2 linked regions of the Phenylobacterium montanum genome follow. Each later gene encodes a partner of the first gene's protein in a complex. Links are inferred from orthologs where the notes say so. Each region holds a gene or a part of one and is shown on either strand. Other genes may lie near its edges.

Region 1 (7,571 bases):
GACGTCGAAGGGCGCGCCGATAGTCGCCACCGCCTTCAGGCTCTCCAGCTCCGGCGCCGCCGCCAGCACCGCCGCCCCGCCCAGGCTGTGGCCGATCAGCAGCTGGGGCGCGATATCGGCCGCGACCATGGCCCGCGCCGCCTCGATCAGGTCGGCCACATCGCCGGTGAACGTACTGTCGGCGAAGGCGCCCTCGCTCTGGCCCAGGCCGGAGAAATCGAAGCGCAGCACGGCGATGCCGCGGCCGTTCAGCGCCCGGGAGACGTGGGTCGCGGCCAGGGAGTTCTTGGTGCAGGTGAAGCAGTGGGCGAACAGGGCATAGGCCAGGACCGGGCCGTCGGGCAGGTCGAGGCGGCCGGACAGCCGATGCCCGCGGGCGCCGGTGAAGTCGAAAACCTGGGTGGTCATGGCCGGGCCCTCAGCGCAGGCGGGTGGTGATCGCGACCCCGGCCTTCAGGGTCAGGGTCACCGGGGTGCGTTCGGCTATGTCGGCAAGGCGGGCGCGCTGCGCATCGTCCAGATCGCCCTCGAGCGTCAGGGTGCGCTCGATCTTCTGGCTGTCGCCGTCGCGAGTGAACAGCAGGGCCACATCGACACCGGCGAGGGGCCAGGACTTGCGCTCGGCGTACATCTTCAGGGTGATCGAGGTGCAGGCGCCCAGGGCCGCGAGCAGCAGCTCATAGGGCGCCGGGCCGGCGTCCTGGCCGCCGAGGTCGGCGTGCTCGTCGGCGACCAGGGCGTGATGGCCGGCCTTGAGGTCGACGCGGTAGCGGGTTTCGCCGACGTGGGCGTGGGCTCTGGCCATGGCTTTCACTCCTGGGCTTCGAACGACAGAGGTAGGCTGGGCCACGCCCAATCTCCAGGGCCGGTTTGGGATCACCTTGGGCGCCGGCGCGTTGCCTTGGTCGAACAAGGCGACAGAGGAGAACCGGACATGACCAGCGACCAGATCCTGGGCGGGGCGCGAAACGGCATTGGCCGCGCAGAGGAAGCCTATGGCGAAGCGACCGGATCCAGCCACATGAAGGCGATGGGCCGTGTGGACCAGGCGATGGGCTCCCTGCAGTCACGCTTTGGCGCCATGCGGGGCCGGGCACGGGAATACTATGCCGATGCGGAGTCTTTCACAGCTGAACAGCCGCTGAAAGCCCTGGCCATCGCCCTCGGCGCCGGCGTCCTTCTCGGCATCTTGATGCGTGGGCGCTGAGGCGGGCGGTATCCGCTAACTATTTGATTGGCCAAGGTGAAACCAGGCGTCCTGGGGATTGTTGGTGATCTGCAAGCCGTAGCGGGGAAGCTGCGGCGGCGACCTCACTGGCAACAGATCGCTCGATTGCGCGCGATCCCCTCAGGAGCAGTTCACCATGGCCAACGAACGGTACGGATCCGACGACCACGATCGGCGCGTGCGGCTGGGTCGAAACCCACCGGTCCACGAAGGCGACTATGACAGGGAGGGGCGCGGCTACAGCCAGGATCGGCTCCAGGGCCGCGATAACCATCTCCAGGAGGATCGCTCCTTCTCGCCCGGCGGCGGCGATCCCTATGGCGACTACGGACAGGGCTACGGGGCGGATCGCTTCGACCGCGATCGCTATGAGCGAGAGGATCGCGGTTATCGCTCAGGCGAGTTCGATCGCGGATATGGGCGTTTCGACCGGCGCGGGCGAGACGAGGCCGGGCCGCTCCACCAGAACCAATACGGCCCGAACCGCGGCGTGGAGATGAACCCGGGCTATGGCGAACGCCAGGGCGGCTATGGCTATGGCTCCGGCGGCGGGCGGAAGGGCGGCGATACGGGATCCTATGCCTATCGTGGGGGATTGGGCCGCTGGATCGGCGCTGAAAACCCGATGTTGGCCGACCAGGCGGACGGTCACACCGGCCCGCACCGCGGTCGCGGCCCCAAGAACTATGTGCGTTCGGACGAGCGCATCCGCGAGGACGTCAGCGACCGGTTGGCCGATCACGCCCACCTCGACGCCTCGGACATCGACGTTCAGGTCAAGAGCGGCGAGGTGACGCTCAGCGGCACGGTCGAAGATCGCCACGCCAAACGGCGGGCCGAGGACTGCGCCGAGGACGTGTCGGGCGTGAGGCATGTGCAGAACAATCTGCGGGTCAAGGCCGCCGATCCCGCCATGAACTCGACCGGCGTCGCGGCGTCCGGCAACCACGGCCGCATGGGCTGAAAACGAAAGCGGGCGGCCCATCGCTGGACCGCCCGCCAATACTCCGGCAGGAGCTGAAAGCCTTACTCGGCCGCCGGCTCCGCCGCCTTTTCCTTCTTGGTCAGGTCTTCGCCAGTCTCCTGGTCGACCACCTTCATCGACAGCTTGGTCTTGCCGCGGTCGTCGAAGCCCATCAGCTTGACCTTGACGATCTGGCCTTCGGTCAAGACGTCCGAGGGCTTGGCCACCCGCTCGTTGCTGATCTGGCTGACGTGGACCAGGCCGTCCTTGGCGCCGAAGAAGTTCACGAAGGCGCCGAAATCGACCACCTTGACGACCTTGCCGTCATAGATGGCGCCGACTTCGGGCTCCGAGGTCAGCGACTTGATCCAGTCGATGGCGGCCTTGATCTTGGCCCCGTCGCTGGCCGAGACCTTGATCACGCCCTCGTCGTTGACGTCGACCTTGGCGCCGGTGGTGGCCACGATCTCGCGGATCACCTTTCCGCCGGTGCCGATCACGTCGCGGATCTTGTCGGTCGGGATCGAGATGGTCTCGATCTTGGGCGCGTATTCGCCGATCTCTTCGCGGGCGCCGGAGATGGCCTTGGCCATCTCGCCCAGGATGTGGATGCGCCCGGCCTTGGCCTGTTCCAGGGCCTTCTGCATGATCTCCTCGGTGATGCCGGGGATCTTGATGTCCATCTGCAGCGAGGTGATGCCGTCCTCGGTGCCGGCGACCTTGAAGTCCATGTCGCCCAGGTGGTCTTCGTCACCCAGGATGTCCGACAGCACCACATAGCCATCCGGCTCGAGGATCAGGCCCATGGCGATGCCGCTGACCGGCTTCTTCAGGGGCACGCCCGCGTCCATCAGGGCGAGCGAGGAGCCGCAGACGCTGGCCATGGACGAGGAGCCGTTCGACTCCATGATCTCCGACACCAGGCGGATGGTGTAGGGGAACTCGGTCTTGGCCGGCAGCATCGGGCGCACGGCGCGCCAGGCCAGCTTGCCGTGGCCGATTTCGCGGCGGCCCGGCGAGCCCATGCGGCCCGTCTCGCCCACCGAGAAGGGCGGGAAGTTGTAGTGCAGCAGGAAGCTTTCCTTGTAGGTGCCTTCCAGGGCGTCGATGAACTGCTCGTCGTCGCCGGTGCCCAGGGTGGCCACGACCAGGGCCTGGGTCTCGCCGCGGGTGAACAGGGCCGAGCCGTGGGCGCGCGGCAGCACGCCGACTTCCGAGACGATCGGGCGGACCTTGTCGAGGTCGCGGCCGTCGATGCGCTTCTTGGTCAGGAGGGCGTCGCGGCGCAGAACCGAGGCTTCGCATTCCTTGAAGGCGTAGCCGAACTTGGGCGCTTCATAGCCGTCCGGGTTGGTCTCGGACTTGACCAGGGCCGCGGCGGCCTTGGCCTTGGCGGCGCCGACGGCGGCGTGGCGTTCCTGCTTCAGCTTCAGCTTGTAGGCGGCCTTCAGGTCTTCGCCGACGAGGCCGGTGATCTTTTCGATCAGCGGGTTCAAGTCCTCGGCCTGGAAGTCCCAGGGCTCCTTGGCGGCGTGCTCGGCCAGGTCGATGATCGCATCGATCACCGGCTGGAAGCCGCGATGGGCGAACATGACGCCGCCCAGCACCTGCTCTTCGGTCAGTTCCTGGATCTCGGACTCGACCATCATCACCGCGTCGTGGGTGCCGGCGACGACCAGGTCCATCTTGTTGTCTTCACCCAGCTGGTCGTGGGTGGGGTTCAGCACGTATTCGCCGTCGATGAAGCCGACGCGGGCGGCGCCGATCGGGCCCATGAACGGCACGCCCGACAGGGTCAGGGCGGCGGACACGGCGACCATGGCGACGATGTCGGGATCGTTCTCCAGGTCATGCGCCAGGACGGTGGCGACGACTTGCGTCTCGTGCTTGAAGCCCTTGACGAACAGGGGGCGGATCGGGCGGTCGATCAGGCGGGAGACCAGGGTCTCCTTTTCCGACGGACGGCCTTCGCGCTTGAAGAAGCCGCCCGGGATCTTGCCGGCGGCGTAGGTCTTTTCCTGGTAGTTGACGGTCAGGGGGAAGAAGTCGAGCCCGGGCTTGGGCGCCTTCTCCGCCACGACGGTGGCCAGGACCACGGTCTCGCCGTAGGTGGCCAGGACAGAGGCGTCGGCCTGACGGGCGATGCGGCCGGTCTCCAGGGTCAGCTTGCGGCCGGCCCAGTCGATGGATTTGCGTTTGATGTCGAACATTGTCGTCTTTCTTTCGTGTCCTGAGGACCCATTTCCTCAGGCTGCGGACAGGGGGCGGGGCCCGTGGGCGTTCCGGATTCCTCATCCAAATCGACAGGCTGACGAGGATTGCGTTGGAACCCCCGGCGTACATCGGGCCTGAGCAGCTCAGGTCCTGAAAACCGCCACCTCCTTGCCTGTCGAAGGAGAGCGGCGGGCAGATACGTTTACGTCCTCCGGGCCCAGGGCCCGAAGGACGCAGACTTAAATCATTCCTTCCCTGGCGTCATGCTGAGCCGCAACGGCGCAGCTCTGCACGGCATGGAGGACGTCAAGGGCGCGCAGATTAGCGGCGCAGGCCCAGGGTTTCGATCAGGGCCTGGTAGCGGCCCTGGTCCTTGGACTTCAGGTGATCCAGAAGGCTCCGGCGCTGCGAGACCAGCTTGAGCAGGCCGCGACGCGAGTGGTTGTCCTTCTTGTGGGTCTTGAAGTGCTCGGTGAGGTTGGCGATGCGTTCGGAAAGGATCGCGACCTGCACTTCGGCCGAACCGGTGTCGTGGTCCGAGCGGGCGTGGGTGTGGATCAGTTCGGTCTTGCGTTCGGCGGTGATCGACATCGGGGTCTCCGAAATTAGAGGTTGAAGACGCGTGTCGGGCTGAGTTGCCCGGCCCGCATCTCGCAGATCGAGACCGCGCTGCCGCCATGCGTCGCCAAAACGGTTCGGGACGCGAAGCCATTCCCCGAGGGGTCAGCCAGACGCGCCTTCAGCGTTTCGACCTGTCTGGGAAGCAGAACGATCGGTCGCCCTTGCGAGAGCCTGAAGGCGTCTTCGGCGGTCACGGCCATCACCGGGATGTCGTCCAGTGCGGTCTCGACCGGAAGCAGAACCTCCGAGGCGCGGCCCGTATGGCACAAATCTTCCAGCTTTTCCAGTGTGACGGAATCTTCGGCCCTGAAGGCCCCGACGCGCAGGCGCCGCAGGGCCGAGACATGGCCGCAGGCCCCGACGGCGATGGCCAGGTCGCGGGCCAGGGCGCGGACATAGGTGCCCTTGCCGCAGTCGATCTCGATGTCGAGGTGCTCCGCGTCCGGCGCGCCGGTGACGCGGGCCGAATGGATCACCACCTTGCGCGGGGCCAGTTCGACCTCGACGCCCTCGCGGGCCAGGTCATAGGCGCGCTCGCCGTCAATCTTGATGGCGGAATAGGCGGGCGGGACCTGTTCGATCTCGCCGACGAAGGCCTTCAGCGCCTCGGCGGCGGCCTCGGGCGCGGGCCGCACGTCGGAGCGGGCGGTGATCTCGCCCTCGCGGTCGAAGGTCGTGGTCGTGGCGCCCCAGGCGATGGTGAAGGCGTAGGTCTTGTCGGCCTCGACCAGGTAGGGGACCGTCTTGGTGGCTTCCCCGAGCGCGATGGGCAGGACGCCGGTGGCCAGGGGGTCGAGCGTGCCGGCGTGGCCGGCCTTCTGGGCGTTGAAGGCGCGGCGCACGCGGCTGACCGCCTGGGTCGAGCCGAGGTTCAGGGGCTTGTCCAGCACCACCCAGCCGTGGACGGCGTCGCCCTTGCGCCTACGCCCCATAACCGTCCTCGCCGTCCCCCGCGGCGGCCTCGTCCTCGGCCTCGAGGTCGCGGCGCACGCGCGGGTCGTCGAACAGGCGGTCGATGCGGGCGGCCTCGTTGAAGCTCTCGTCGTGGAGGAAGCGCAGGTCGGGGGTGAACTTCATGTCGATCCCGTGGCCCAGCCGCCCGCGCAGGAACTTCGCCGAGCGGTTCAGGGCGCTGACCACCTTGTCGGCGTGGACGCCGCCCAGCGGCTCGACGAAGCAGTGGGCGTGCTTCAGGTCGGGCGACATGCGCACCTCGGTTACGGTGACCGAGACCCCGGCCAGGTCGGGGTCGGCGAAGTCCTCTTCGCGCAGGATCTCGACCAGGGCGTGGCGGATCAGTTCGCCCGCGCGCAGCTGGCGCTGGGTCGGGCCGGCCGCGGGCCTTTGGCCGCGCCCGTGAGAGGAGGTGGGTCTGGAGTGGCGGGACATGGGTGCGTCCGCGCAAGGGCGCGGTCTTTCTGGTTCGGCCCCCGGGATCGGGAGGGCGGGGTTACTACATCGCGGGCGCGCGGGTGTCCAGCACCACGGCGCCTCTCCCCTTTTGCCCGGGGAGGGTGCATGTTGCGCGCGAATCGGCGGCATGGGCTCTCGGGGTCGTCAGGGGAAAGCTTCGATGCGTCGAGCGACAGCGGCGATCACGGCGGCGGTGTCGATGCTCGCCGCATCGCCGGCCCTGGCCAACGCCCCGGTGGGGATGAGCCCCCAGCCCCTGTTCCACCTGGGCCCCGCCAAGCCGCAGCCCAGCCTGGCCTTCAGCTACGACGGCTTTTCGGTGGACGCCAGCCGCACGCCCAAGGGCGTATCGGCCGACAAGGCCGTGCGGCAGATCAAGGCCCAGATCGACCTGGTCACCCACGTGGGGCTGAAGCCCGAGGTCGTGGCCTTCATGCGCACCGTGCCGGTGCTGGCCGATCCGGCCAAGCCCAATGCGCCGGGGGAATCGGCCCGCTACGTCCCCGGCCAGGGGGTGATGATCCGCGTCTCGCGCCTGTCGCCGAAGAAGGCGGTGCTGCTGGAAGGCCTTCTGGAAGCCTATCACGACCAGCGCCTGGCCCCCGGCCAGCGGGCGGACGTGACCCGCTTTCGCACCGAGGCCGCCTCCCGCACCCCGCCGGTCTGGCCCAAGACCGCGATGATGCTGCAGTCGGACAGCGCCTTCTTCGCCCTGACCTCCAGCGCCTATCTCTACGGCGCCATCACCCGCGAGCCCTATACCCGCAAGGACCTGCGCCAGACCCAGCCGCGCTACTACCGCTGGCTGGCGGACCTGTACGACCAGGGGCGGGTCAGGGGGTAGGGGCGTTCGACCGCCTCTCCTCGCCCGACGTACTCACGCGATGCACGAAGCTCAGCCGGAGCGGTTCGCGGGCGTGGTCATGGATTGGGTGGGCAAGCTGGCGAGGTGAGCCGCGGCCTCGATCTTGGGGTGATGCGGACGATAGTCGCGGCGACTTCCGACAACCGGACCTTCGGAAGGTCGGTAGAGGGTGGATGGCAGACCTTCAATGAGCGACAAAATCTACGCATGTCGTGCTACGCTGAACCTTAGCCCCTCGGCCGAGTGAAGCCCATGAACACCGAGCT
Region 2 (5,425 bases), 1.5 Mb from region 1 along the record:
GGCACATGGGGTCCAGCAGCCGGCGGGCGATGGTCAGGACCAGCCCGGCGCGTCGCCGCCTGGCGTCGCTGTTGGGACCCCACCTGGCCAGCCGCGCGGCGGCCTCGGCCGAGCCCAGGCCCGTGACGCCACAGCCCAGCGCCTGCGCCGCCGCCTCGGGCGTCTGGGTCCAGAACGGCGCGGCGGCCATCAGCTCTCCCCTGCTGCGCGTGCGGGCAACCTAGCCGGCGACGGCGGCGCCGGGTTTGATGCGCGTCAAATCTGCAGGCGAGGGTTCACCCCTTCGCCCGCGCCTTGGCGATCGCGGCCTTGACCGCGTCCAGGTCCTCGCCGGGGATCAGCGTGTCGCCGATGATGAAGGCCGGGGTGCCGTCGATGTCGAGCGAGATGGCCAGGTTGCGCACGTCGGCCAGCTGGCGGTCGGCGGCGGCGCGGACCAGGGCGTCGTCCAGGCGGGCCGGGTCGGTCCCGTGGGCCTTCAGGATCCGGTCGACGGCCGCCTCGTCCAGCGGGCGGGTGGTCATGAAGTCGTGATAGACGCCCAGATAGTCGCCGCCCGACTGCTTGACCAGCACGGCCCCGGCCGCGGCGCGCTCGGAGGCCGCGCCGAAGATCGGGAACTCTTTGAACACGACCCGCAGGTCCGGGTTGGCCTTGATCAGGTTCAGTACGCCCGGCGCGATGTTGACGCAGTGCGGGCAGCGATAGTCGTAGAACTCGGTCAGGGTGACCTTGCCGTTCGGATTGGCGACGAAGTCGCGCGGGTCCTGCTCGATGGCCTTGCGGTTCGCGGCGATGGCCACCTTGGCCTTGGCCACGGCCTGGGCCTCCTGCTTCTCCTGCAGCTTCTGCATCGCCTCCTGGATCACCTCGGGGTGGGCCAGAAGATAGGCGTGGACCTTGGCGTCGAAGGCGTCGTCGGCGCGGCTGCAGCCGCTGAGCGCGGCCGCAAAGACGGCGACGGCGAGCGGAAGGCGCAGGAATTTCATGTAAATCGGTCTCCGGGCGGCCGGTGTGGCCCGGCCTCGATGTCAGAATCTAAAAGCTACCCGCCGACGCCGCCTTCGCGGGCCAGGGCCTGCAGGTCGGCCTTGCTGGGCTTGGACACCAGCACGATGTCGGTGGCCCGGCGCCATTCGGGGCTGTTCTTGGGCAGCTGCATGCGCGCGCGCATGGCGAAGCCCTTGGCCTCGGAGGCCTGGCCCAGGGAGAACTCCTCCTCCGCCGCCGCCAGCCGCGCCATGCCGGGCTCGCCCTTGCGGTCATAGGCCTGGGACAAGAGGAGCCAGCCAAAGGGGTTGTCGGATTCGACGAACAGCGACTTGCGGATCTCGCCGATCGCCTCGTCCAGCTTCTTGGGATCGTCCTCGGCCAGGAGCGTTTGGCCCAGGTTCATGTGCAGCAGCGGCGCGTCGGGCTTCAGCTCCACCGACTTGCGGTGGGCGGGCTCGGCCTGCTTGGCCCGGCCGGCCTCGAACAGGGTCTGGCCCTTCAGCTCCCACAGGTAGGGGTTCTCCGGCTGCTCGGCCAGCAGCGCGTCGGTCAGCTTGACCGCCTTGTCGGTCTGCAGGTCGCGATAATAGGCGATCGCGCGGGCGTAGCGGGCGGGATAGCTGGTGTCGCTCTCAGGATAGTCGATGAAGGTCTGCTGCGGCAGGTTGGTGAAGGCCTTCAGCTTGGCGACCATGATGGCGTGCTGGGCCAGGGCCTCAGGCGCGTCGGTCACGCCATAGTGCGCCTGCTGCTGGGCGCGCACGCGCAGGGCCTCGATACGCTCCGAGCTGATCGGGTGGCTCTGGAAGAAGGGGTAGCGCTTGGCGCCCGAAAACACTTCCTCGTAGCGGAAGTTGTCGAAGAAATCGACGAGGCCCTTGGGGGATTCCCCGGCCCTCTCCAGATAGGTGATCGCCGCCTGGTCGGCCCGGGCCTCCTGCTCGCGGGTGTAGCTGAGGATGGTCAGGGTGGCGAAATAGTCCGAGCTGTAGATCAGCGCGCCCGCCGCATCCGGCGCGCCGCCCGCCGCCGCGGCCACGGCCAGGCCCATGGTCAAAAGGAAGGTGGCCAGGGCCTGCTTGCCGGCGATGTCGGAATTGGCCAGGTGCCCGCCGGCCATGTGGCCGGTCTCGTGCGCCATGACTCCGATCAGCTCGTTGGGGTTCTTGGCCCGCACGATCAGGCCGGTGTTTATGAACATGTTCTGGCCGCCGGCGACGAAGGCGTTCAGGTCCTTGTCGCCGACGATGTGGATCTGCACCACCTTGGGGTCCAGGCCCGCGGCCACGAACAGGGGATCGGCGTCCTGGTGCAGGATCGCCTCGATCTCGGTGTCGCGGATCAGGGACAGGGGACCGTCCTGGGCGAAGGCCGGCGCGACCGGAGCCGCCAGGCCCGCGGCCAGCGCCAGGACGCTGGCCGCCGCGCCGATGGGCGAACGCCGGCGGCGGGGGAGACGAGGGGCGCGGCTCTTCATGCCAGAGGCTCCGAAACTCCGATGCGCCCCCGCGCCATGCTCCGTCCTGATCTCATGCCAGCTAACGCGCCGGGGCTCAACCTCGACGCCACCAGCCCCGCTTGGGCTTGGCCGGCGGGCTCGAGATCTCCGCCGCGTCCGCCACGGCCGCCAGCACCGGTTCGGGCGCCGGCGCCGGGGTCACGACGACGGGCTCAGGGACCGGCTCGGGCTCGATCGCGACGGCCGGCTGCACCGGAACCGGTTCGATCGCCTCCGGCTCGACGTGCGGTGCGGCGGCCTCCAGCACCGGAATCTCGCCGGGGCCGTCCAGGCTGGCCGCGACCTCGGCGACCGGCTCGGCCGCCTTCTTGGCGCGCGAGCGGCGGGCCTTGGGCTTCTTGGCCGGCGCCTCTTCGGGGGCAGGCAGCTCGACCCAGATGTCCTCCGGCGGCGCTTCGATCACCGGCTGGGCCGCCACAGCAGCGACGACCGGCTCGGGCGCCGGGGCAGGGGCGCGAGCGGGCGCTTCGGCGACGGGAGCCGGACGCGGGGCCGGCGGCTGGCCGGGATCCATCCAGATGTAGGGATCGCCGTCGGGCACGCGCGGGCGCGACCAGGCGTAGGGATCGTCGCGCCGCACCTCTTCGCGCATGCGCCGCCCGCCGCGCCGTCCGCGGCGACGGCGGCCGCGCCCGCGGCCTTCGCCATCACCCTCGTCGTCCGCTTCGCCTACGGCCTCTTCCTCGACAGCCTCGGCCGCACGAGCCGGGCGATCCGTCTCGTCGCGGCGTCCGCCACGGCGGCGGCGGCGGCGGCTGCGGCCGCGCGAACCGCCTTCGCCCTCGGCCTCGGCGCGGACCGGGCGACGTTCTTCGCGCTCGCCGTCGGCCTCGACCTCTTCGTCCTCTTCCTCTTCCTCGTCCTCGTCTTCCTCGACGATGAAGTCGTCCGCCTCGGCCTCAGTGGGCTCGGGCGAGAAGGCCGGGCGGCGCGAGGGCGCCTCGGGCGCCTCGAACTCGCGGCTCTCGGTGCGCTCGATGGCGTGCTCGGCGTGGGCCAGGTTGTCCTCGACCACCACGGTCACATTCAGGCCTTTGGTCTGGCGCAGGCGCTCGAGGAAGGCGCGCTTCTCATTGAGGATGTAGAGCCCGACCGCGCGCGAGGTGCGCAGGGTGACGGCGCCAGCCCCGCCGCGCACCGCCTCCAGCTCCACCGCGCGCAGGGCGGCCAGGGCGCTGGACTCGGTCGAGCGGATGCGGCCGACCCCGGCGCAGTGTTCGCAGACGTGGGTGGTGCCTTCCAGGATGCCGGTGCGGCGGCGCTGGCGGCTGATCTCCATCAGGCCGAAGCCGGAGATCTTGCCCATCTGCACCCGCGCCCGGTCGTCCTTCAGCGCGTCCTTCAGCACCTTCTCGACGGTGCGGTTGTTCTTGGCCTCATCCATGTCGATGAAGTCGATCACGATCAGGCCGGCCAGGTCGCGCAGGCGCAGTTGCCGGGCGGCTTCCTCGGCCGCCTCGACATTGGTCTTCAGCGCCGTGGCCTCGATGTTGCGCTCGCGGGTCGAGCGGCCCGAGTTGACGTCGATCGCCACCAGGGCTTCTGTCTGGTTGATCACCAGATAGCCGCCGGACTTCAGCGGCACCACCGGGGTGTAGATCTGGGCCAGGTGGTCCTCGATCTTGGCCTGGACGAACAGCGGAGTCGGATCGCGATAGGCGATGATCTTCTTGGCCTGCGAGGGCATGATCATGCGCATGAAGTCGCGCGCCTCGCGGTAGCCTTCCTCGCCCTCGACCCAGATCCCCTCCAGGTCCTTGTCGAACATGTCGCGGATGGCCCGCTTCACGAGGTCTTCTTCCTCGTAGATCAGGGCCGGGGCGATCGAGTGCAGGGTGCGCTCGCGGATATTCTCCCACAGGCGCATCAGGTATTCGTAGTCGCGCTTCAGCTCGGCCTTGGTGCGCTTGGCCCCGGCGGTGCGCACGATCAGGCCCATGCCCTGCGGCACGTCCAGGCTCTGCACCACGCTCTTCAGCCGCTTGCGGTCTGTGGCGGTGGTGATCTTGCGGCTGATGCCGCCGCCGCGGGCGGTGTTGGGCATCAGAACGCCGTAGCGGCCGGCCAGCGACAGATAGGTGGTCAGCGCCGCGCCCTTGTTGCCGCGCTCTTCCTTGACCACCTGCACCAGCATGATCTGGCGGCGCTTGATCACTTCCTGGATCTTGTAGCGGCGCATCAGGCGGCGATTGCGGCGCGCGAGCTCGTCGCTCATCACGTCGTCGTCGTCATCGTCCTCGCCATGGTCCTCGTCACCGTTGTGCGAGCGCGGCGGCGGCTCGTCGTCCGCCTCGGCCTCTTCGCGCATCAGCGCTTCGCGGTCGGCCAGGGGGATCTGGTAGTAGTCCGGATGGATCTCGTTGAAGGCGAGGAAGCCGTGGCGGTTGCCACCATATTCGATGAAGGCGGCCTGCAGGCTCGGTTCGACCCGCGTCACCTTCGCCAGATAGATGTTTCCCCGAAGCTGCTTCTTGGCCTGGCTTTCGAAATCGAAATCTTCAACCCGCGAACCGTCCACCACCGCCACGCGAGTTTCCTCGGCATGGACGGCGTCGATCAACATTCTCTTCGACATTCAAATAATCTCCACGGCGCGCGCCGGCGAAGAACGCCGGGGGCCGGATGTGCATGAGGGCGCGCGCAAGCGGGCCCGTCGCGTCAAAAAAGACGCGTCGAACCATCAGCTTTGAGCGGTCGTGAGCGACGCTGCCCATGAGGTTTAATCCTTGACGCGCCGGGTGGCGCGGAGCGGGGTCGGCGCCTCGGTCCCGCCAAAAACGGCGCGGCCGATGCGGCCTTGCGCGGATCTCGCCCGATGTGGGGCGTCCCAAGCGCAAGACAAGTTTGCAACAAGCGGGAGAAAAAAGAAAGCGGCGCGCGAAGGCGCTACGGCGGCGGCCGATGCGAAGCTGG

What was found. Proteins that work in one complex are often made in the same cells at the same time.
Region 2: the proteins of pnp (region 1) and KCG34_RS24480 are in contact, whole or in part, in a cryo-EM structure (PDB 9QH0), measured with the Escherichia coli proteins. The link is inferred for Phenylobacterium montanum from one-to-one orthologs.

Annotation. Positions count from the first base shown.
Region 1 is NZ_CP073078.1:3,840,045-3,847,615, reverse strand. What follows is about bases 1,829-4,764. They hold pnp (polyribonucleotide nucleotidyltransferase), read right to left. Parts: upstream 4,403-4,764; coding sequence 2,255-4,402; downstream 1,829-2,254. Other genes in these bases: rpsO (30S ribosomal protein S15), read right to left, coding at 4,728-4,764; KCG34_RS17430 (BON domain-containing protein), read left to right, coding at 1,829-2,192. Also shown: KCG34_RS17445 (bifunctional alpha/beta hydrolase/OsmC family protein), read right to left, coding at 1-408; KCG34_RS17440 (OsmC family protein), read right to left, coding at 419-805; KCG34_RS17435 (CsbD family protein), read left to right, coding at 935-1,207; more of KCG34_RS17430, read left to right, coding at 1,365-1,828; more of rpsO, read right to left, coding at 4,765-4,997; tRNA pseudouridine(55) synthase TruB, read right to left, coding at 5,012-5,959; 30S ribosome-binding factor RbfA, read right to left, coding at 5,949-6,416; KCG34_RS17405 (hypothetical protein), read left to right, coding at 6,601-7,284; KCG34_RS17400 (DUF5671 domain-containing protein), read left to right, coding at 7,558-7,571. UniProt on the Escherichia coli protein: Involved in mRNA degradation. Catalyzes the phosphorolysis of single-stranded polyribonucleotides processively in the 3'- to 5'-direction. Also involved, along with RNase II, in tRNA processing.
Region 2 is NZ_CP073078.1:5,341,962-5,347,386, forward strand. What follows is about bases 2,318-5,425. They hold KCG34_RS24480 (Rne/Rng family ribonuclease), read right to left. Parts: upstream 5,088-5,425; coding sequence 2,547-5,087; downstream 2,318-2,546. Other genes in these bases: KCG34_RS24475 (M48 family metalloprotease), read right to left, coding at 2,318-2,470. Also shown: mgtA (magnesium-translocating P-type ATPase), read right to left, coding at 1-190; KCG34_RS24470 (DsbA family protein), read right to left, coding at 276-989; more of KCG34_RS24475, read right to left, coding at 1,046-2,317. UniProt on the Escherichia coli protein: Endoribonuclease that plays a central role in RNA processing and decay. Required for the maturation of 5S and 16S rRNAs and the majority of tRNAs. Also involved in the degradation of most mRNAs.